One region of the Paenibacillus sp. FSL K6-0108 genome, then DNA from elsewhere that is predicted to be linked to it. Evidence: riboswitches for the same ligand, from Rfam matches in the RefSeq annotation. Region 1 holds a riboswitch; each other region holds the start of a gene.
The links. Region 1 has a riboswitch for cyclic di-AMP ahead of MHB49_RS20585 (3D domain-containing protein). Riboswitches for the same ligand answer to the same signal wherever they lie in the genome.
Positions count from the first base shown of each region.

Region 1 (7,730 bases):
GTGAAAAGAAACACAACCGACAATTTTAATCTGCGTTTGTCTTCTCCAGCCCGAGTAAGCAGACGTGGGGTGTCATGACTGCACAGCATGTTGAAGATGACTTCATTGGTTTGTTGAGGGTAACGCATAATGAGCGATCCCATTTCGTTAGCGAAGTTATAACCATCCATAGAACCACAGAAGAACTCAAGCACCTTGTCAGCAAAAGGGTAGTTCATCACGGAATCAAATTGATCTCCCATGAGCCAGGTCAGGGAATCACTCCATACTTCACCTACAATATAGGCCTCTGGATTAGCACTTTTGACTACTTTGCGGAAGTCACGCCAGAAATGGTTATCCACCTCATTTGCAACATCAAGTCGCCAACCGTCGAGTTTAATCTCCTTGATCCAGTATTCAGCCACATCAAGCAAATAGTCTTTTACTTCGGGATTGGCGGTATTGAACTTCGGCATATTGCCATAAAACCCAAATGTATCGTAGGTTGGAATACCATCCTTGATCTGTACGGGATATTCATTGATATGGAACCAGTCTGCGTATTTGGAATTTTTACCGTTCTTCAGTACATCCTGAAAAGGAGGGAAGTCTTCGCTGCAATGGTTAAAAACCGCGTCAAGCATGACCCGGATTCCACGGCGATGACATTGTTCCGCCACTTCTTTGAGTAGCTCATTATCCCCGAAATGAGGATCAACTTTTTTATAATCAACGGTATCGTATTTATGGTAGGAGTTTGCTTGAAACAGAGGAGTAAAGTAAATGGCATTAACACCGAGCTTCGTCAGATCATCCAGGTGATTGAGCACCCCCTGCAGGTCTCCGCCAAAGTAGTTATCCAGTTCAGGTTTACCACCCCATTCCTGGGTTCCTTCAGGATTCAGGTCGGGATTGCCATTGGCAAACCTTTCGGTCATGATTTGGTAGAACACGGCTTCTTTGGCCCATTCCGGAACCTTAAATACATCAATTTCATGGATGTAGGAAAATTCATAATATCCTCCGGTAGGATATGGCTGAGCATAGTGAATTCCGTTATCAGCCAGATATATATTGTCGGTGCCAGCGGTAATGCGGAAGATGTAAGTCAGGCGCTTGTATTTGGGCTTAACAGCAGTTTCCCAGTAATCAAACATACTGTCGGAAGCCGCTTTCTCCAGTTGAATTTCCTTATAGGTTCCATTCCAATCATATTTATCACCAGTCAGTGCAGTCACATATTGCACATCGTTTCTCTTCGTTCGTACACGCAGGTGAATCGTCGAGGGATTATAAGCATAGGCCCATTTATCGCGGGGAACGTGATACATCGCTTCGAGCAGCATGACAACACCTCCTGAACTCAAGATACAGTTATAGCTATAAATAACCAAGTTAGAGAGCATATGAACCATAAGTACGGCCGCTAAATGTAAGAATTTCAACATTTTTCAATGTTTTCTTTTCACAGCATCTCCAGCTTGTGTCCGTATATACGTACTTATCAAAACAAAAAGGATGCTCCTCAGGACCTGAAAAGCAGGTTAAGAGGAACACCCTAGATGAATATACAGCAGTTTACGAAAAACTTAGCGACTGGCTTGCTTAAACTCTGTTTGAATGGTTTGCAGCAGCCCAGGCTGTGTAAGAACATCATAAGCAGTTGCAGCAATTGCCTTGGCTCCAAGGATCATACCATCCAGGGCCCGTTCCTGAAGCGCCAGATCACGGAATTCAATGGAATGAAGCGTATGAACTTCGTCCACAACACGGATATACGGATGGATTGCAGGACATCGCAAGGATACGTTACCGATATCCATGGAACCATGGTCGTTGCCACTGACGATCTCCTCTTGTGAAATGCCAAGTTCAAGCAGGTTAGCACTGAAAGCAGCGGATAACGATTCATTCGTGACCATCTCATCATAGGATGTCTCGTAATTGGATGTCACAAGCCGGCATCCGGTTTGCAGAGCAGAACCTTCCGCAATCTGAATTACACGTTGAGTGAGAATATTCAACTCTTTTCTCGTCGAGGCACGTACATAGAATTGAGCAGAAGCGTAGTCAGGAATGATGTTGGCTGCCTGTCCTCCGCTATTGATAACCCCGTGGATACGAACCGTACTTTTCACTTGTTGACGGAACGCATTAATACCATTAAACGTCTGGATAACCGCATCCAGGGCATTGATGCCTTCATGTGGACTTGCGGCAGCATGCGAAGATTTCCCATGGAATTCAAATTGTACGGCATCAATAGCCAGGGAGCTGCCAGATTTCTCATACGCGTAATACGGGTGCGCCATCAGTGCGATATCACAGTCATCGAATAAACCCGCTTCAGCCATAGGCACTTTGGCGCCACGCGTTTCTTCCGCCGGTGTACCAAACACTTTCAATGTTCCGCCCACTTCATTGAGTATGGACTTCAGACCTACCGCAGCTCCGAGGCTCATCATGCAGATCAGATGGTGCCCACAAGCATGACCGATTTCTGGTAGTGCATCATATTCACATAACAGGGCAATCGTCGGGCCTGGCTTGGATGCAGCATACGTACCAATGAATGCGGTCTCCAAGCCAAGAACAGGAGCTTCTACGGAAAAACCATGGTAGGCGAGTTCTTCTTTTAACCGTGCAGAAGCAAGGTATTCTTCATTCCCAAGTTCGGGATTCGCACCAATGTATGATGAAATCTCTTTAAAACGGGAAGCATATTGATCAATTACAGTTAAAATTTGTGTTTTGGTATATGTCATGGTGGACTCCTTAAGCAAAAATGAAAATAATTCAATAATTATATCATAGTTGCGGTTATTTTTCAGAAACTAGTCAGGATTTGTAATGTCGAAATGCATTGCATAATCATGCATTCTACTTTATAATGACTCAGGCATCAACAACAGAAAGCATACAAAGTATTATAAGGGGAGAACAGGGTTGAAATTGATTAGTCGTTACACCATGATGCTGCTAGCTTTTGTGGTATTGCTAACTACGGTTGCTCCTGTTGCGTTGGCAACGGGAACTACAGGCAATTCAGGCAGTAAAAAGCTGGTGCTCGGTACAAGTGCCGATTTTGCACCATATGAATTCCATAAAGTCATTGATGGTAAAGACCAAATCGTCGGATTTGATATTTCGATTGCTAAAGAAATTGCTGCCGATCTTGGCGCAGAACTTGTAATAGAGGATATGGGTTTTGACGGACTTCTTCCTGCGTTGCAGAGTGGTCGTGTGGATATGGTCATCTCGGGTATGACACCAACGGATGAACGTAAACAAAGCATCGACTTCTCCGATACCTATTATAAATCAAAGCAAGTCATCATGATTCGCAATGCGGATAAAGATAAATATCCAACCATGGCTGATCTGGAGAATGAAAAAATTGGAGTACAAAAAGGCTCCATTCAGGAAACGATTGGTCAGGGAATCCCAGGGGCAAAACTGACAGCACTGGATAAAATATCCGATATCGTGCTGCAATTGCAAACCAATCGTGTAAATGCTGCGATCGTTGAAGATACGGTAGCTGCCGGTTATCTCGATGATATTATTGGACTAGCTCCGGCTATTCCGGATGAAGAGCAGGCCGAAGCGGCAATCGGGATTCGTAAGGGCAATACAGAATTGCTGAATGCAGTGAACGGAACGCTCAAACGTCTGAAAAGCGAAAATAAAATCGATCAGATGGTCACTGAAGCAAGCCAGTTGATGGCAGAGAAGAGTAAACAAAACATTTTCGAAGTATTCTGGCAGTACAAAAGCTTCTATGCAACAGGTGTGGGCTACACCCTCTTACTGTCTGCACTGGGTGTAATCTTCGGGGTCATTATCGGTTTGATCATCTGTCTGTTCCGTCTGCATGACATCGCCATTTTGCGCTGGATCGGAACAGCTTATGTTGAGGTCATTCGTGGTACGCCCATGCTGGTGCAATTGATGATTATCTATTACGGTGTTTCATTGACTTTTGGGATTAATTTCTCGGCTCTTCAGGCGGGGATTATAACACTGTCCATTAATAGTGGTGCCTATCTTGCCGAGATTTTCCGCGCTGGTATACAGGGTGTGGATCGCGGCCAACTGGAAGCAGCTCGTTCACTGGGGATGGGAAGAGGTGCGGCCATGCGTTTCATCGTGCTCCCACAGGCGTTCAAAGCGGTGTTGCCGGCGATCGGTAATGAGTTCGTGACCATTATCAAGGAATCCTCCATTATCTCGGTTATCGGTATGGTGGACATTATGTACCAGGCAAGTGTGGTCAAAAATATTACGTATCAAGGGATGAATCCATTCCTGATTGCGGCAGCCATCTACTTTGTGCTGACGTTCATTTTGTCCAAACTGCTGGGTCGACTGGAAAGGAAGTTGGGTGCAAGTGATAGACGTTAGACAATTATATAAATCCTATGATAAGAACGAAGTGCTCAAAGGCATTAACGTAACGATTGGAAAAGGCGAGGTTGTCGTGGTCATCGGTCCGTCCGGATCGGGGAAAAGTACCTTTTTGCGTTGTCTGAACTTACTGGAACAGCCTACTTCCGGTGAGATTAACTTTGAGGGAGTTTCGATCACTGACCCGAAACATAACATTAATGAAACTCGTGAAAAAATGGGGATGGTATTCCAGCATTTCAATCTGTTTCCGCACAAAACGGTGCAGCAGAACATTACGATTGCTCCGATTAAAGTGAAGAAACAGCCTGCACACGAAGCGGAACAAATCTGTGCAGATTTGCTCAAGACGGTTGGCCTCTCTGACAAAAAAGACGCCTATCCAAATCAGCTGTCCGGCGGACAAAAACAACGGATCGCTATTGCAAGAGCTCTTGCGATGCAGCCGCATGTCATGCTGTTTGACGAGCCTACCTCTGCACTGGACCCTGAAATGGTCGGCGAAGTACTGGATGTCATGAAGCGGCTTGCAGAGGGCGGAATGACCATGGTAATTGTAACGCATGAGATGGGCTTCGCACGCGAAGTGGGTGACCGCATCCTGTTTATGGATGGCGGGGTTATTGTAGAGGAAGGAACGCCTGCTGAAGTGTTCGGTGAGCCCAAGCATGCACGTACACGTGACTTCCTCGCTAAAGTGCTCTAATACATCCGAGTTATTAAGGATGAAGATCAGGATGAAATTGCAAAATCTGTACTTTGGATGAGAATTTCATCCCCTCAACCATCCCTGTCGACAGCCCGTCGGCAGGGATGGTTTTGTTATGTAAGGATACGCACAGATTTACATAAAAAGTAACGTTTCTGTCATCAACGATATAAGCTTAAATAGACATTTTTTTGAAAAAAACCGCTTAAATTCAGCCTAAATTTGAAATGAATTAGCCAGATGGTAACATTTACTACGACTCTTGGTTACAAAATTGTGATATATTTGTTCCTGCCGAAACTTCCGGAGTTGGGAGTGTGGGGGATGTAACGATGCAGAGTGTGCTTGGGGAAGAATCATTTGCACACGGCTTGGGGTGAATTAGGGCTACATAATTTTTAATGTAATTGAACCTATAGGGTGGTTTCCTCCATCCGAATCCGACAACTAACTTCGCAGGCATAATGAGGGAGGAAGACCATGATTAACAAGAAACGTATAGCCAAAACAGCAACAGCTTTGCTGACAGCAGCAATGCTCATTCAGGCCGTTCCGGCTCATGCCGATTCAGTTCATGTGGCCAAAGAAGGGGATACCTTCTACACCTTATCCAAACAATATGGAGTCGGGCTTAACGCACTTATTAAAGCTAACAATGACATTTCTGCTTACAACATTTATGGTGGTTTGAAAATTACGATTCCAGGTAAAACAACGAATACAGCTTCTGCTGCAGCTAAAACGGTAACCGCCGCAAGTCTTGATGTAAATTCGGATAGCAAGGTTGTACAGGCATGGGGAAAAACGTTTGATTACAGCAAAACTGTCGATGTAAAGGCAACAGCATACTCTTCTGATGCTTCCGAAAATGGAGGATGGGGTGCTGTGGATTACTTCGGTAATCCGCTTGAATTGGGTACCATTGCGGTAGACCCAAGTATCATTCCATTGGGTACAAAGGTACTTGTGACTGGTCATACACATCCAGGACTGCCAAAGCAGGCATTTGTCGCTACGGCCCGTGATGTGGGCAGCGCCATTAAAGGTCACAAGATCGATATCTTTATTCCTGGCAGCAAGCAATCTGTGAGCACATTTGGTATTCAGGATGTTGAACTTTACATTTTGAAATAAAATTAAAATGGAGCTGCACATTATCATAAGTGACTCCAATTAAATCTAAATTAAACACAAAAGGGTGTTCTCCAATCATGATTATGTGATTGAAGAACCCCCTTTTTAATATCCGCATTCTGGCATCTGATTCTATTTACCCTTTGGCAGTTCCAGCATTTCGTCCAAAGTTACCAGCTCGTACCCGCGGTTTCGCAATTCTTCGATGACTTCAGGCAACGCCTCGATAGAGCCACTCAGCTTCGAGCCGACACCGCCCCCTGCATGCTGCAGAACAATGGAACCTGGTTTAACAGCCGAGAGGATGTTTTTTTTAACTTCTTCTTTGGAGAGGCCCTTCCAGTCCAGAGAATCGACGTTCCAGTTCACGATGCTGTAATGTTGTTTGGCCGCCCATTGCAGCTGCTGCTCGTTAATATCGCCATAGGGTGGACGAATCATTTTGGGTGTGTAACCCGCCAGATTACGAATAATATCCCCGGTATGTAAGATCTGTTTGCGAAATGCATTCATGGACAGCTTACTGAATTCCGGGTGATTGTAGCTGTGATTGCCAACAATGTGCCCTTCCTTCACCATGCGTTTCACCAAATCCGGATGTTTCTCAGCGCGATGTCCCACAATGAAAAACGTAGCCCGTACCTTATATTTTTTTAAAATATCCAGTACCTGCGGGGTGAACCGAGGATCAGGTACGTCATCAAAAGTCAGTGCGACCTTTTTTGTTGAGGGACCATTGGTTTTAAATGTATCCGCATATTTCTGTCTGAGCTGTCCCAGTGTCAGCTGTTCCTCGTCGGAAGAATTAGACTTCGAAGCAGGTTCGGTTTGAGGGCTTGAATAAGCCCATAATTGAGCAGGAGCGTAACTTCCTCCCAGAAGCATGACCATGATGGATAACATGATGAGGCGTATACGCATGTTAGTGCCTCCTTTTCCCAAATTGCGTTCTCTTTGGTATGCCCGCGTCTTTCCGTATTTATGCATGATGTGAGATGTTTCATTGCTGACTCATCAAATCGGAGCCATAATTCCACCATATATATTACATATCAAAAGGACAGGTGGAGCAGGATGAGTACATACAACTTAAATTCCGTTCGTTTACAGGTGATTGAGGCTGGAGAAGATAAAGTTTTTATGATAACTGGAGGAAGATCACATATTGGGGCAGTAGCGACATTTTATCCGGATCGTGAACGGGTGAATGGGGCTACGGTGCATATTCCAGGGCATAAAGAGCAAGAACTGTGTGAGAGACTCGCACGCAGGGCTGCCTTGCATTTGAAGGTAACGGTAACAGTAATCATGGGAATTCACTTTGATGCCATTACGCGGATGCAGATTGATGAGATTGTGCAGACTTCAGAGAAGCTGCTTGATGAGGAGTTGTTCCAAACGGGTCGACTGATTCAATAGTTTAATTTGCGTTAAGTAGGCTTAAATCGTTTTTTATAATTTTTTTTGTTAAAATTGAAACGAGTAGAACACTGCCACG
Region 1 covers NZ_CP150288.1:4,583,288-4,591,017, reverse strand. The annotation lists gene MHB49_RS20605 (alpha-glycosidase) at 1-1,328, opposite strand, end outside; gene MHB49_RS20600 (M20 family metallopeptidase) at 1,572-2,747, opposite strand; gene MHB49_RS20595 (ABC transporter substrate-binding protein/permease) at 2,929-4,386, shown strand; gene MHB49_RS20590 (amino acid ABC transporter ATP-binding protein) at 4,373-5,095, shown strand; cyclic di-AMP (ydaO/yuaA leader) riboswitch at 5,381-5,576, shown strand; gene MHB49_RS20585 (3D domain-containing protein) at 5,579-6,232, shown strand; gene MHB49_RS20580 (polysaccharide deacetylase family protein) at 6,365-7,153, opposite strand; gene MHB49_RS20575 (hypothetical protein) at 7,307-7,651, shown strand.

Region 2 (7,730 bases), 2.8 Mb from region 1:
ATCTGCTCTGTCGTCGGGTCGTGAACAGCAGATTCGGTCAGGTGCTTGAAGCTGCGCGGGATGGGGAGAATCGGGTTCGCTTTCTTGGATATGACCCGGCGGGCTTCAAAACGTTGGCTTTCGCCCTCTCTGGAGCGCTGGCGGGAATTGCCGGTATGTTATTTGTTCTTCAGGTAGGGATCATTTCGCCTTCCATGATGGGGATTGTGCCTTCCATTGAAATGGTACTATGGGTTGCTTTGGGTGGTCGTGGAACGCTGATTGGTGCGGTGATCGGAGCTGTGGTGTTGAACGCAGCCAAAACCGGCATCAGTGAAGCTTATCCCGAAGGTTGGTTGTTTGTCATTGGCGGGCTCTTTGTGACTGTGGTCTTGTTCATGCCGAATGGACTTGTTGGTGTATATCGTCATGTCGTGCGCTTGCTTAAACGGAGAGGAGAGGTTGTGCATGTTCCAGTCAGTCAGGAAAAACCAAAAGTCTACTGACGCTCCGGTAGTCCTGGTCGCCGAGGACATTACGGTGGCATTTGGCGGTTTTGTTGCGGTCAAAGGCATGAATCTGAAGCTGCATGAACATGATCTGCATTTTCTGATTGGCCCCAATGGTGCGGGGAAAACCACAATGCTGGATGTCATTTGCGGCAAAACCAAGCCCTTGTCCGGTACGGTGAAGATGGCGGATGGTACGGATCTGACACGTATGAAGGAACACCAGATTGTTCGAAAAGGGGTAGGGCGCAAATTCCAGGCTCCGTCCATCTTTGCTGGTCTGACCGTGCAGGAGAACCTGGCGCTGGCTGCGGAGACTCGTCGTTCTCCTTTACAGGCTCTGGGTATTCAGCGGTATTCAAAAATTAGTGCGGCCATGGAGCGGGTTACGCTCCAAATTGGTCTGCAGGACCGTGTGGATACACGTGCGGGGGCGCTATCACATGGGGAAAAGCAGTGGTTGGAGATTGGTATGCTGCTCCTGCAGGAACCCCGTGTATTGCTGCTGGATGAACCGGCAGCGGGCATGACGGACGAAGAAACACACAGGACGGGTCGACTACTGCAGGAGATTGCGCGAGAAAGGTCTGTTGTGGTAGTGGAGCATGATATGGAATTTGTTCGCGAGTATGCAGCCAAAGTGACGGTGATGCATGAAGGCAAGCTTCTAAAGGAAGGTACGATGGTGGAAGTGCAGGAAGATCCGAGAGTGGCTGAAGTGTACCTGGGCAAAAGGAGGGATGACCATGCTGTCGCTGCAACGAATTGAGTCCGGTTATGGGGAAAGCAATGTGCTGCGCGGTGTGAATCTGGATGTTCAGCCAGGTCAGGTGGTATGCCTGATGGGGCGTAATGGTGTAGGGAAAACCACCTTGATGAAGACGTTGATGGGGCTTCTCAAAACGCGCAAAGGAAGTGTTCGGTGGAAAGGTCAGGAAATATCCACCCTCGATCCGGCCAAGCGGGCCAGGTCGGGGATTGGATATGTGCCGCAGGGGAGAGAAATCTTCCCTCAGCTTACAGTAAAGGAAAATTTGCTGCTGGGTCTGGAGACAAGTGCAGCGGGTGTAAAGATGTTCCCGGAGGATGTGCTGGCGATGTTTCCGGTGCTTGCCACGATGTATGGTCGACAGGGTGGTGATCTAAGTGGCGGGCAGCAACAGCAGTTGGCATTTGCCCGCGCGCTGGCTTCCCGGCCTGGATTATTGCTGCTGGATGAGCCGACAGAAGGCATCCAGCCTTCGATCGTAGAGGATATCCGGCAGGTCATTTTGGGAATTAAGGCAAAGGGTGAAATCTCCATCTTGCTGGTGGAGCAAAGCATTGATTTTGTGCGCGGTGCTGCAGATTATATTTATGTAATGGACAAAGGAGCAATTGCACTGCAAGGAACACCGCGAGAACTGGATATGTCGCAGTTTGAGCACCATCTGTCTGTGTAGATCAGCTGCTGAGGGTAGGATGAGTTCAGGAGCGCTTGTCCAGGATATTGGAGTACTTCGGATATAGTCTTCGGATGCAATCTGGGCAGATATCATGGGTGAATTCGGCATGGGTGTGCTTCTCCAGATAACTCTCAACCGAGTTCCAGCTGTCTTGTTCATCCTTGATTTGTTTGCAGACAGCGCAAATGGGAAGCAGTCCACGCAAAGTGCGCACTTCGGAAAGGGCTTTTTTCAATTGGCGTTCGGTCTGCTTCTGTTCGGTAACATCCGTGTGTGCAATCAATGCGAGATCAGACAGAAGGGATGGGTCGGCCTGAATCAATGGGGTGAGTTCCAAGCGGAACCACCGCTGTTCGTTGTGGATAGTTTGAACGGAGATGTCGTATGTATAACTGTCTTTAAAAGGTGCAGGGATACGTTTCAACTCCTGAACAATCTTCGCATTCTTTGCTTTCTCCTCGCGTAATGTCCACCGCTCTACAAGGTGGAGGTAATGAGACGGTTCAGATGCTGTTCTGGAGAGGTCTGTTCCGCTTGGTTTGGGAAGCAGCTGCCCAAGTCCTTGTTGCCAAGCGGTGTTGCAGCTGCGAATGATCCAGTTATGGTCAACAATGATAAGCTGGTGCTGCATGGACTGGAACGATAATCTCTCCAGATCGGATATTAAGTATCTCATGAAATGAGCTCCTCCTTGGCAGAAAACTTATCTTAAATCATCAGGAATTTCCAAAATGTCAGCGACCTGGTTCCTGAACCGGGTTGCTTTGCGTGTGCCGTGAATGAGATTAGACAGACGGTATGGCGGAATGCCATACTGTTCACAAAATGTCTTTTGGTCGACCTGGAGTTCGGTTAGTCGTCGTTTGATAGCCCATCCGAAAGGAGTCACAGGTTTCTTTTTGTTCAAAAGGGTTCACCCCTCGTTGGAATGTAGTGTTCAGCTGGTTATTCTTGGTGTAAAATATATGGATATGCGAGCTGTATAATTTATTATATACGTATTTGCGTCATCTAACAATTAAAAAAGACGTAAATAAGTGTATTTTAATATGTTAAATGGCGTAAATACGTTAAAAAGACAAAATAAATGACATAAAAAACACGCCGGCAATGAGGTTGCGGCGTGTTTTTTATGTTCCACAGTAGGAGGAGGGGGATTATGAAGGGAAGGTGGATAGAGATTAGGCTCTGTAAGCGTGAAGTCCTGCACCAAGCATGTGAAAGCTTGGAAATAACGTCTTCATGGACATTGAGGTTGGTTGTACCAGTCCATCCGCAGCGGAGGCGCTGACGGTATGCCATTCATGCTCCAGGTCTGCGGCCAGGCGAACCAACAGGTCCTGGGTTGTATCTGTGTTAAGAGGTATCACTTTGGAGGCTTCGGTTATGCAAGCACTCATGGCTGAATGCAGATAACCAAGGACCGCCTCCTCGACAGGGATTTCGAGGTGGTGGTTAATCCAGGCGTGAACGGTGGAGAGGCAGCCAACGGATTCATACTTAGCCAGGGTTTGTTCCAGATGGCTAAAATCAATCCATGGGTGGAGTGCGCGAGCTAGTTTAATCAGTCGTTTGCCCATGGTGGAGGCATGTTCTCTGAGGTTCACGGGGGTGCGCTGGACATGAACGAGTTTGTCGATGAGGGCTGTACGCCACGCGTCATTATGATCTGCTGCGGTGTATATACCTTTAATCGCCATACCTTCCAGACGCACAATGCTGGGGTGCAATTGACAGCGCATGAAGGATTCGAGGTCTTCAGCGCTTCGAATTGTACCTTCAGCGATATGGGCATCCATACCAAAGGAATGGGTAAACCCTCCGACCTGGATAGAGGAATCAAGCAGTTTGACGTAATCGAGCAGCTTATTCCCACGGTTCACAATCTTTCGCCTCCTACGTTCGTTAAATGTTATGTTAAATAACATTTATACTCCTTTTTGGTTCGACTTATGTTAGTAAATCCGAATTATATGATATATATATTCACATAAATATCCGCTTTTTGTCAATAGTTTCTTGGTTTTTTAAATATAAAATCTATTTAATGTTATTTTATATAACTTTATAAGTTAAGTTCTACTAAGAGGATATGAAGAGTGGTTATTATAAAGAAAGTAGGGTCATCAGCCTAATCGGATATACAAACGAGATCAAATTTAATCATATGCACTTCGTAGGAGAAAATGACGAGATTATACGATTTATGGGAGGAAAAGCGCAGTTAAAATGATATTAATAAAAATGCTTTACTTTTAAACATGAACCGGGTATAATCAATTCTGTTGCCGATTATTTACGACATGCGGTCGTGGTGGAATGGCAGACACGCTATCTTGAGGGGGTAGTGGGTGTATACCCGTGGAGGTTCGAGTCCTCTCGACCGCATCATAAGAACGATTAAGAAGAAGCTTCCCGTATGGGGAGCTTCTTTTTTTGTGTTTTTTACAGTAAAGACGGGTCCGACCAAAAAAAGGTCATCCCATTCCCCTGAATGCATGCTCATGCTGTCTGTCGGGGTCGGATGGCCTTCACTTGTTATTTAAGCAATGCTTTGATGTCTGCTTCAATTTTATCAGGTGTTGTTTGGGGAGCATACCGCTTCACAACACGACCGGTCTGATCCACAAGGAATTTGGTGAAGTTCCATTTGATGGCTTTGGAGCCGAGTACGCCCGGTGCTTCTTTGGTAAGATGCTGGAAGAGAGGATGAGCGCTTGAACCATTCACATCGATTTTCTCAAACATTGGGAAGCTGACACCATAGTTCATCTGACAGAACTCGGCAATATCGTCAGAAGAACCTTTTTCTTGTGCAAACTGGTTGCTTGGAAAACCAAGAACTTCAAATGGGGAGTCTTTAAATTTGTCCTGGAGTTCTTGCAGACCTTTGAATTGAGGTGTGAGGCCGCATTGACTTGCTGTATTCACGATAAGCAGTACTTTGTCACGATAGTTGGACATTTCGACTTCCTGACCGCGAAGGGTGTTTACTTTGTAGTCGTAGACTGACATGAAAATCGCCTCCATTTCATATTCTTCTACCTTCTATTATATTTATTACAATTAAATATTGCAAAATTAATATTGTTTTTTTATCTCAATTTAGACCTGACATGTATGATCTGTGACTGATTTACTGTTCAAATTGCGCTAAAGAGAGAATTAGAGAGCTTTGAAGAGATGGGTAGAGAATGGATGTGTTGTAAGCGCTATTATTGATGTGAAATGGCAAAAATCCGTCGATTCGTTGATCTGCGCAGACTTTACACCAATATGGCACGGGTGTATGATTCATATCGTAATTCCAATTAAATTAAATTTTACATGAAAAACGAAACAAACGATGATATCGCTCTGATTATTGAAAATAAAGGAACGATGTTTTAATCGCTGAGTTTCCATTCATTCATGGGTGGGAAACGGGGGAACCAACAGGATGAACTGTTTAGAACAGTAGGCATCCATGGGGTGAATTTTCCGGTGACAGCCGGAAATAGGGCGACTCTCGCGCCCGAATCCGTCAGCTAACCTCGTAAGCGTTAAAGGGAGAGGCAACAAGCCGTACGCTGGTTCATAGTGTCTTTTTGCTATGGATTATTGAAGAAGCGTCCGGGAGGCCTTGGTCCCCCACGCTTCTTTTTTGTTGTCTTTTCACGCCAAGGGAGGAACGAATGATGGATAAAGAGATGATCTTAGTAACTGCTCCTAATGAAGCAGGACGTAAATTTATCAAATTGCTGATGTACAAAAAAATGCCGTTTGCCGTTCTGACCAATAGTGCAGGGGAAGAGCGCAGACTCCGGAGAATCGGTGTGGAGCATGTCATTCGCATGAACACGGCTGCTGCTCAGAAATGGTTTTTGCCTCAAGGCAGTGTCGGCAATGTTTTTATTTTTGAAAATAGCTTAAACCTGACCTGTCGATATTTGCAGATCTGCCGCTCCTGGACATCCAAGTCCTTGTGTGTTATTACGGAACAAAGCCATCCCAAAGGGATCTATCGGGGAATGGGAGCAGACCGTATTGTATATTCCTTGAATGGGGAAGTGGGGTTTCTGCTTAATGGCTAGTGGCTAGTACTATTCCTGTGATTGATCCAGTGTCAGCCGCCTGTTATAATTGAAATCATATATAAACGGAAACTTGAGGAGACTCATGCATGTTGGTGGGTCTTCTTTTTTATGGTTTGGGAAATAGGGATAATTTCCTGTGGCTAACGAGGAGGAATAAGCGTGCCGGATGTACGTGGAATACAATGGTTGTTCTTTGATGTGGGGGATACACTCGTGGACGAATGGGAGCCGGTAGATGATATTATCGGTCAGTTCGTTCGTGAAGCTTGTGCGCTTGGTTATCAGGTGGAGATGCAGACGGTGCGAGAACTATTTGCTGCCTCCTACCGAAATTACGAGCAATGGCCGATGAAATTGGCTATTCGTACCCTTATCAGCGATGAGGGGCACCGGGAACAGATACAGGAGAAGCTGAAGTTCCGCAAAGAGCTTGAGCGTCCCTTCCCGTCCGCCGAGGCAGTTCTCCAGACGTTGTCGCAGCACTATAAGATTGGTATCATTGCCAATCAAAGTCCGGGAACGGAAAGTAGGCTGAATAGCTACGGCTTGCGCAAGTATGTGGATGTGCTGGCCTGTTCAGCTGAAGAAGGGGTGTCCAAGCCTGACCCTGAATTGTATGCAGTAGCGTTGAAACAGGCGGGATGTAAACCCGAGGAAGCGGTCATGATCGGCGACCGGATTGATAATGATATTATTCCGGCCAAGAAGCTGGGTATGCACACAATTCGGATTTTACAGGGTTATGGCAGGTTTCAGCCTGAGCTTGCGGATGCAGAGCGTCCAGACTGGACGATTGAATCACTGGAGGAACTTCTTCCATTGTTATTGGTTACTCAAAATTCAGACAACTGAATGAAGAGTCGTATTAAGAGCTAATCCGTATGGATTAGGCTGCTGCTCAAACTGCTCAAACATATAAAAGGCTGATCATCTCAAGGGATACGTTACTTGAGTTGATCAGCTTTTTTGAGTTAGACAAAATACAGTGTAGTTCCATTTAAACTAGAACAACAGAATGGTCTGGATAATCAGATACACATTCAGGACAACGATCACTCCGGCAATGATCCAGGAGATAATTTTGAGCCACAACTTGTTGGCAAAAGCCCCCATGCTTTTTTTGTCACTTGTAAACATGACCAGCGGAATGACCGCAAAGGGCAGCTGCAGCGACAGCACAACCTGACTCAGAATTAGAAGTTCTTCTGTTCCGTGCTCTCCGGCAATAGCTGTTACGATAACGGCCGGGATGATCGCGATCAGACGTGTAACCAGTCGACGAAGCCACGCCGGAATACGAATGTTCAGGAAACCTTCCATTACAATCTGCCCGGACAGTGTGCCGGTGAGTGTGGAGTTCTGACCTGAAGCCAGTAGAGCCACACCAAACAGGATGCTTGCAATGGTCGTACCCAGCAGAGGAGTCAACAGATGGTAAGCATCTGTAATTTCCGCAACTTGGGTCATGCCTGCACTATGGAACACGGCGGCTGACACAATCAGGATGGCTGCATTGATGAACAGAGCCAGCGTCAAAGCGATGGTTGAATCCATGGTGGAATACCGAATCGCTTCTTTTTTACCTTGAGGTGTCTGTTCAATTTGACGAGTCTGCACGATGGAAGAATGCAGGTACAGATTGTGGGGCATCACGGTTGCACCGATAATGCCGATAGCGATGTAGAGCATGGCTGGATTTTGCAAAATTTCGGCACTGGGCA
Region 2 covers NZ_CP150288.1:1,754,886-1,762,615, forward strand. The annotation lists gene urtC (urea ABC transporter permease subunit UrtC) at 1-485, shown strand, start outside; gene urtD (urea ABC transporter ATP-binding protein UrtD) at 448-1,257, shown strand; gene urtE (urea ABC transporter ATP-binding subunit UrtE) at 1,235-1,930, shown strand; gene MHB49_RS07935 (hypothetical protein) at 1,956-2,609, opposite strand; gene MHB49_RS07940 (hypothetical protein) at 2,637-2,840, opposite strand; gene MHB49_RS07945 (urease accessory protein UreF) at 3,115-3,816, opposite strand; tRNA gene MHB49_RS07950 (tRNA-Leu) at 4,239-4,321, shown strand; gene MHB49_RS07955 (glutathione peroxidase) at 4,472-4,948, opposite strand; cyclic di-AMP (ydaO/yuaA leader) riboswitch at 5,315-5,490, shown strand; gene MHB49_RS07960 (hypothetical protein) at 5,608-6,006, shown strand; gene MHB49_RS07965 (HAD family hydrolase) at 6,169-6,861, shown strand; gene MHB49_RS07970 (Nramp family divalent metal transporter) at 7,012-7,730, opposite strand, start outside.
Region 2: it holds a riboswitch for cyclic di-AMP, as region 1 does, so the genes downstream of both, MHB49_RS07960 (hypothetical protein) here and MHB49_RS20585 (3D domain-containing protein) in region 1, are expected to answer to the same signal.

Region 3 (7,730 bases), 3.0 Mb from region 1:
CAGGTGTTGGTCGCATGATTAACGTGGGCTTTAACCGGGAGACTATTCCAACGACGATGAAGCTGGCTGAAACCTATGATTTTATATATGCAGCAGTAGGTTGGCACCCAGTGGATGCAATTACAATGCAGGAGGATGATTTGGAATGGATTGCATCTTTATGCAAGCATGAAAAAGTGGTAGCCATCGGTGAAATTGGTCTAGACTATTACTGGGACACCTCACCGAAAGAAGTACAGCATCGCGTATTACGACAACAGATCGGACTGGCCCGTGAGTTGAATATGCCGATTGTCATTCATAACCGGGATGCGCATGAGGATATTGTAAAGATTCTGCGTGAAGAGAAAGCAGGAGAAGTAGGCGGTGTTATGCATTCGTTCTCTGGCAGCTGGGAAACGGCAAAAATGTGCCTGGATTTGGGCTTCCATCTTTCCTTCGGAGGACCAATCACGTTCAAAAATGCGAAGCAGCCCAAAGAGGTACTTGAGAAGGTTCCGATGGACCGATTCTTCATCGAGACAGACTCTCCTTATTTGACACCACATCCTTATCGTGGAAAACGAAATGAGACAGCGCATGTACGTCTGGTTGCAGAAGCAGCTGCGGAAATTAAAGGCATTTCGGTAGAGGAAATTGCAGCAATAACGACCAAAAATGCCATGGAACGATTTGGGATTCGTTAAAATATCGAGCAAAACAGGTGAAAAAGTGAGTTAGGCGGAGTTAATTTGCTTTTTGATCCAAATAAATCAAGAATATTACAATATTTTAACCAAATATTTAGAAAAACGTACTTGAACAACGCTTTACAACATGCATGGAAACAGGATATCATCTTTTCAGTGAATTGTTGTGCGGAAAATTGGACAGATGTTCGGGGGATGAACAAAGGGACACTTTCCGATGATACAACATTACTTTCATGAATCAGTCTCGCTGAGTCTCCGTTAACGGAGAGCGGGGGAACCAATAGGGCTTAAACATCGGTGATTGCAGCCGATGCGCAACATGCGCTGACCCAAAAGCAGCGTATGAATCTGCGAAGCCGTATTTGATTTCTTCTTTGGGTCTCGGGGTGAATTCAAGGGCGTCCGCCATGAGCGGGTGACCGGAGATAGGGCGGCTCTCTTTCGCCCGAACCCGACAGCTAACCTCGCAAGCGGAAAAAGAGAGGCAACCTCGTGCATGAATTTCCGATATTCAGAATCATTCGGAAGCCACGAAAGAGTTCCTCTTAAACTCTTTCTTTGGCTTTTTTGTTTTTGAATAAAAGAAAAACGGTCATCATACGGTAAGTATTCAGGAGGATGACATCATGTTGCGAAGATTGATTCATGGTGCAGAACCGGATTATGTTGGTCCGATCTGTGTTCTGTAGAAAATTTGGTATAGTCGCGTCAAAGACATCATGCATTACTTTAGACGGCGAGGCTATGAAGGAGGACGGAGAAGTGGGCACATTCCAACCAGAAGAGACCCATGAGTCACGATCATCCAGTAAGTCTTTCGCGTTGCGGTGGAAGCATGAGAACTTGCGTCAAATGGCATTGATCGCGATTTTCTCAATTGCGCTTACAATCATGATCTTGTTAGTCGTTTACGGTCAGGCCGGGAAACAAATTTCACTGGTTATTGATGGCAAAGCTCAGGCGGTAGAGACTCGTACAGGAATGCTTCAGGAAATGTTGGAGGAGCAGTCAATCACAGTCAGCCCTCACGATCAGGTATCCATGCCCTTGAATGGGGCTATCACAGATGGGGACCGCATCGTTATTGAGCGGGCCGTTCCAGTTAATATCACGGCAGACGGAGACACCAAGACACTGTATACAACCGATTCATCGGTAAAAGATGCGATTAAAAAATCAGGTATTCAGGTTGCAAGTGAAGACAAAGTATATCCTGCGCTGGAAACGACCATCAAAGCGGATATGAAAATCCGCGTAGTGCGGGTAACAAAGCGTACGGTAGAGGTAGAACAGCCCATCGCTTATAAAGTGGTCAAAACGGCTGACCCTAGCTTGTACAAGGGCGACAATCGTGTCATTGTGAGCGGTAAAGAAGGTACACTTGTACAGCATATCGAAAAGGTATTTCAGGATGGAGAGTTGGTCTCCAAAAAAATGGTGGGCAAATCGATCGCAACGAATCGTGTTGATAAAGTGATCGCCGTTGGCACCAAAGCCAAACCTGTTGTGAAAGAGCCGGTGATTCAGACGGTATCGGCGCAGACTTCCACGACAAAAACAGCAACAACCTCGAACTCGAAGAAAACCGCTGCATCGGGCAGCAAAGTGATTACTGTATCAGGCAATTCTTTTAAATATTCAAAAGTATTAAAAAATGTATCCATGACGGCTTACTCTTCTGAAGAGCCCGGTATCGGCACAAAAACAGCATCAGGTACTCGGGTAACCGAGGGACGTACCATTGCAGTTGATCCCAAAGTCATTCCAATTGGCTGGTGGGTGTATATCGAGGGCCTTGGCTTCCGTCGTGCGGAAGACACAGGTGGTGCCATTAAAGGCAACAAAATTGATGTGTATTATGATAGTGTGAAGCATGCTCTGAACTTCGGACGGAAGAAAGGCAAGACGGTATATGTAATCGGACCGGTGAAGCCGGAAGCGAACTAAAATCGTTTTACTTTGAAATGGGAATGCTATAAAATAGGTGCATGAAAGATTCATGCGGAATATGCGGCGGAGGGGTCTGATTTCAGTCTCCCCCGCCGTTTGGCAGAGAAGAGGATATTCCTCTTCTTTTTGCGTTAGAAAGGAAGAAATGGAACATGATAAAAGAAGTGATCGTGGTGGAAGGCCGTGACGACACTGTAGCTATTCGACGTGCAGTTCAAGCAGATACGATTGAGACTGGTGGTTCTGCTATCAACCAGCGCATTCTAAAGCGGATTGCACTTGCTCAAGAGAGACGTGGTGTTATTGTACTGACAGACCCGGATCATGCTGGTGAACGTATTCGTAAAATCATTGCCAATAAAGTACCTGGTTGCAAGCATGCTTTCATTCCGGAGGCAGATGCAACGCGCAAAGGCGACATTGGAGTGGAGAACGCCTCACCGGAGGCGATTCGTCATGCATTGGCACGCGTACACACGTCATATGAAGGTGCACCCAGTCTGATCGATTGGGAGGATCTGATTGCGGCGGGACTGATTGTGCACCCACAGGCTGCTGCACGTCGTATGGAGATGGGTAATCTGCTGGGCATAGGATATTGCAACGGCAAGCAGTTCCATAAGCGGTTAAGTGTATTCCAGATTACCCGGGAAGAGTTCTCCGAGGCATTATCGCAAATTGAACGTGAAGGATTGTGAGCGTATGAAAGACATGGAAGAAACCATAGAGATTGCAACACCCAAACGAACCAAAGAAATTATTCAAAGACACGGATTTTCATTCAAGAAGAGCTTGGGTCAGAACTTTCTGATCGATCAAAATATATTGAACAAAATTGTAACTGCAGCTGATCTGGACGCGTCCAAGGGCGCTCTTGAGATTGGACCAGGTATTGGAGCACTCACAGAACGTCTGGCTCGGGTAGCCGGACCCGTAACAGCTGTAGAGATTGATCAGCGGCTGTTGCCGATTCTGGGTGAAGTAATGCAGCCTTATCCGAATGTTCGTGTGCATCATGGGGATGTGTTGAAGCTGGATCTGGCTGAGCTGTTCCGTACGGATTTTGGAACAGTAGATAAAGTGAGTGTTGTAGCTAATCTTCCTTATTATGTAACGACGCCAATCATGATGAAGCTGCTTGAAGAGAAGCTGCCTGTGGACAGCATTGTGGTCATGATTCAAAAGGAAGTGGCTGAACGGATGGCTGCTGCACCAGGATCTAAGGACTATGGTAGTCTGAGTATCGCGGTTCAGTACTACAGTATGCCGGAATTGGTCTGTATCGTGCCACCTACGGTCTTTATTCCGCAACCTAATGTGGAATCGGCTGTAATCAAGTTAAAGGTGCGTGAGCAACCGCCGGTTGAAATACCGAACGAGGCACATTTCTTCGAAGTGGTACAGGCTTCATTTGCTCAGCGCAGAAAAACAATCTCCAATAACCTGAAAGCCCGTTTCTTCACGAAAGAGAATAGAGAACAGGCTGATCAGCTGCTGGAGCAGGCGGGTATTCAGCCTTCGAGACGAGGAGAAACGTTGAGTCTGCAGGAGTATGCTACGCTCAGTACCGTCATGTGGGAAGCCGGGGTACGTGCACCATTGTAAAATTCGGATGAACCAATCCGGGTTTCTGCCCATACGATGGGGTAGAGGTGATTATGTTGATGAATATCGGAGACTTGGTCGTTCGAAAGTCATACGGTGGAGATGTGACTTTCCGGGTGGAAGGCCTCCAATCGGACGGTGCCATTATTAAAGGGACCGAGTTCCGGCTGTTAGCCGATTCCCCTGTTGACGATTTGATACAGGTTCCTTATGAACCGCAGAGTGCCAAGACGCGGCAGGCTCATGTGAAGGCTCATCAGACGCTCTCACGCCTGCAGCAGAATCGAATGGAACAGGCAGAGCGCAATCGTGAAGGTATAGTTCAGGAATGGTCAGTTCAACAAGACCCGGCTTATTTCGAGATGCCTGGTAAAGTGCTGCACTTGGATGGTGACCCCAATTATCTTAAAAAAAGCATGAACCTTTATGAACAGCTTCGCGTCCCGGCGGAGGGGCAATATGTACATGAGTCTGCGATGGCGGACACTTTATATCGTCTGCTGCCCAAAGTGCGTCCAGATATTGTTGTCATTACTGGCCATGACGGGGTACTCAAGACTCGTCAGCCTTATGACTTATATAGTCTGGGAAGTTACAAGAATTCACAGAACTTTGTATCCGCTATTCAGGTGGCTAGACAATATGAACGCCATCTCGATGCACTCACGATTGTAGCTGGGGCGTGTCAGTCCCACTTTGAGGCTTTGTTGCGGGCCGGAGCCAACTTTGCGAGCTCACCAGGCAGAATCCTCATTCATGCCCTGGACCCGGTCTACGTGGCAGCCAAGGCAGCCTTCACGTCGGTGCGGGAAACGGTGAACATGAATGACGTTCTGCATAATACGATCAGTGGCAGTCAGGGTGTGGGCGGTGTAGAGACACGAGGAAGTTACCGGGTAGGACTGCCCGGGTTGAATGATTTATCCACGTTAAAAGTGAATCCATCAGCCGTCTGATGATGGCAGAAGAAAGTCCCATCTAGGGGCTTTTTTTGTTTGCAAAAAAATTCATTGACAACAACTTTTTGATGCTGATATAATAATTAGTTTTGATTTGACAATGACTGTAAAATCCGGTATAATGGACAAGAAAAGAGGTGGTCGTCGACAATGGCTAAAAATACGCTATTGGATATCAAACGCAATCTCGATGCACATATTGGTCAGAAAATTATGCTGCGGGCTAATGGTGGCCGCCGTAAGACCATTGAGCGTACAGGTGTATTGGAAGAAACGTACCCTTCTGTTTTTATTGTCAAGCTTGATGAGGAGCAAGAAACGTTCAAGCGAGTATCCTACAGTTATGCTGATATACTTACGGAATCGGTGGAAGTCATGGTATTTGATCCAGGCAGCCAGACGCATAGCTCCTATATGGAGACGTAAGTATCGATTTACGGCGATTTTGCCCCCATTGGGCAGATCGCTTTTTTTATTTTCAGAAACAAATAATCACACCGATTTATTGGAAGCCATATAGGATCAGGAATGAGTCTGGGGAAGAAGCGGCATACTATTTGGACAGGTTCAAGACATTTTCTTAAGCAGCTCAAAGAAATGTACTTGGCCTGAGGGCAAATAGTCCCGGAAACGAATGGACTTATCGTAAATGAATTATTTGGAGGAGGATGATCCATGAGCCGGAGAAGAAGAAGTGTAATGTCGGATGAACTCAAGAATGAACTGGCAAAAGACCTGGGGTTCTATGATACCGTCCAACAAGAAGGTTGGGGCGGGATTAAAGCGAAGGATGCGGGCAATATGGTGAAACGGGCCATTCAAATGGCGGAAGAAGCGGCACGTAAATCGTAATCCGGTTCAATCGGTTTGGAGAGCGGGGCAATCCGGCAGGAATGACCTCGCTTTTTCCCCATGGATGCGGAATAGAAATGACTTGACAGCCCCATTTTGATATAATATGTTAAGTTGTCTTAGGGAAAAGGTGAGGACGGGTGAACGCCTTGAAAATTTACGAAAAAGCGCCTGCTAAAATTAATTTGATGCTGGACGTTTTACATAAAAGAAGAGATGGATTTCATGAAGTTGAGATGATCATGACGATGGTGGATCTTGCCGATCGACTGGAAATGTCTGAACTGCCTCGTGATACGATCTTTATCTCCAGTCAGGCGGGATATATTCCCCTGGATGAGAAGAACCTGGCTTTTCAGGCAGCCAGGCTTATTAAAGAACGGTATGACGTGAAAACCGGGGTTCATATACATCTGGACAAAAAAATACCGGTTGCTGCCGGACTTGCTGGTGGCAGCAGTGACGCAGCGGCAACCCTGCGTGGATTGAATCGCCTCTGGCGTCTTAACATCCCGGATCAAGAGCTGCAGGAGCTCGGAGCTGAACTTGGATCGGATGTGCCTTTCTGCATTACAGGCGGAACAGCACTCGCCACAGGCCGTGGGGAGAAGCTGACACCGATGCCGAATCCCCCGCAATGTTGGGTAATCTTGGCCAAGCCGCCGATTAATGTGTCCACAGCCGACGTGTATGGACGTTTCCGCAGCGATAAGATTGTCCGTCATCCAAGTGCCGCCAAAATGGAGCAGGCCATCCGCAACCAATCCTTTGCCGAAGTGTGCGGGCAAATGGGAAATGTGCTTGAGGACGTCACATTGAAGCTGCATCCGGAAGTCCAGCATCTGAAAGATGCCATGATTCGGCTCGGAGCAGACGGAGTATTAATGTCAGGCAGCGGTCCGACCGTGTTTGGACTGGTCTCCAAGGAGTCCAAGGTTGCCCGGATTTACAATGGACTGCGAGGCTTCTGTAAAGAAGTGTATGCTGTACGTATGCTAACTTAAAATTCGCTTTTATAATGTACAAACACGTATAAAGGTGGTATATTTTTAAATAATTATTCGGATTTGGATGTTTTCCGTGATCGTGAGGATGGATCTCTGTGAAGAAATTAAAACGAAGCGCAAGGCTGGTTGAAATGACGCAGTACTTATTGTCTAGGCCGCATACGGTTATTCCGTTAACCACGTTTGCCGAACGCTATGGAGCTGCGAAGTCGTCGATCAGTGAAGATTTGGCGATTATCAAGGAAGTGTTCGAAGAAGGTGGTTCGGGAGAACTGCATACACTGGCTGGAGCAGCCGGGGGAGTAAAGTGGATTCCAAAGGTGTCCAGAGAACTGGCACTGGCTTTTGCAGAACGACTTTCTACCCAGCTCGCGCAGCCCGATCGGATACTCCCTGGTGAGTACCTGTATATGTCCGACCTGCTTGGACAGCCCGCATTGATGAATGAAGCCGGCAAGATCTTTGCAACTGCCTTTGGCAATATGGATATTGATGTGGTGATGACGGTCGAGACGAAAGGAATTCCGCTTGCTTATGCGACCGGAGCCCAGCTCAACCTGCCTGTAGTGCTCGTGCGCAGGGACCATCAGGCTACGGAAGGATCGGCCGTAAGTATCAATTATGTATCCGGGTCCCATAAAAGCCTACATACCATGTCCCTATCT
Region 3 covers NZ_CP150288.1:32,026-39,755, forward strand. The annotation lists gene MHB49_RS00145 (TatD family hydrolase) at 1-686, shown strand, start outside; cyclic di-AMP (ydaO/yuaA leader) riboswitch at 928-1,181, shown strand; gene MHB49_RS00150 (3D domain-containing protein) at 1,455-2,639, shown strand; gene rnmV (ribonuclease M5) at 2,795-3,340, shown strand; gene rsmA (16S rRNA (adenine(1518)-N(6)/adenine(1519)-N(6))-dimethyltransferase RsmA) at 3,345-4,247, shown strand; gene yabG (sporulation peptidase YabG) at 4,307-5,203, shown strand; gene veg (biofilm formation stimulator Veg) at 5,357-5,632, shown strand; gene MHB49_RS00175 (small, acid-soluble spore protein, alpha/beta type) at 5,882-6,058, shown strand; gene ispE (4-(cytidine 5'-diphospho)-2-C-methyl-D-erythritol kinase) at 6,208-7,062, shown strand; gene purR (pur operon repressor) at 7,161-7,730, shown strand, end outside.
Region 3: it holds a riboswitch for cyclic di-AMP, as region 1 does, so the genes downstream of both, MHB49_RS00150 (3D domain-containing protein) here and MHB49_RS20585 (3D domain-containing protein) in region 1, are expected to answer to the same signal.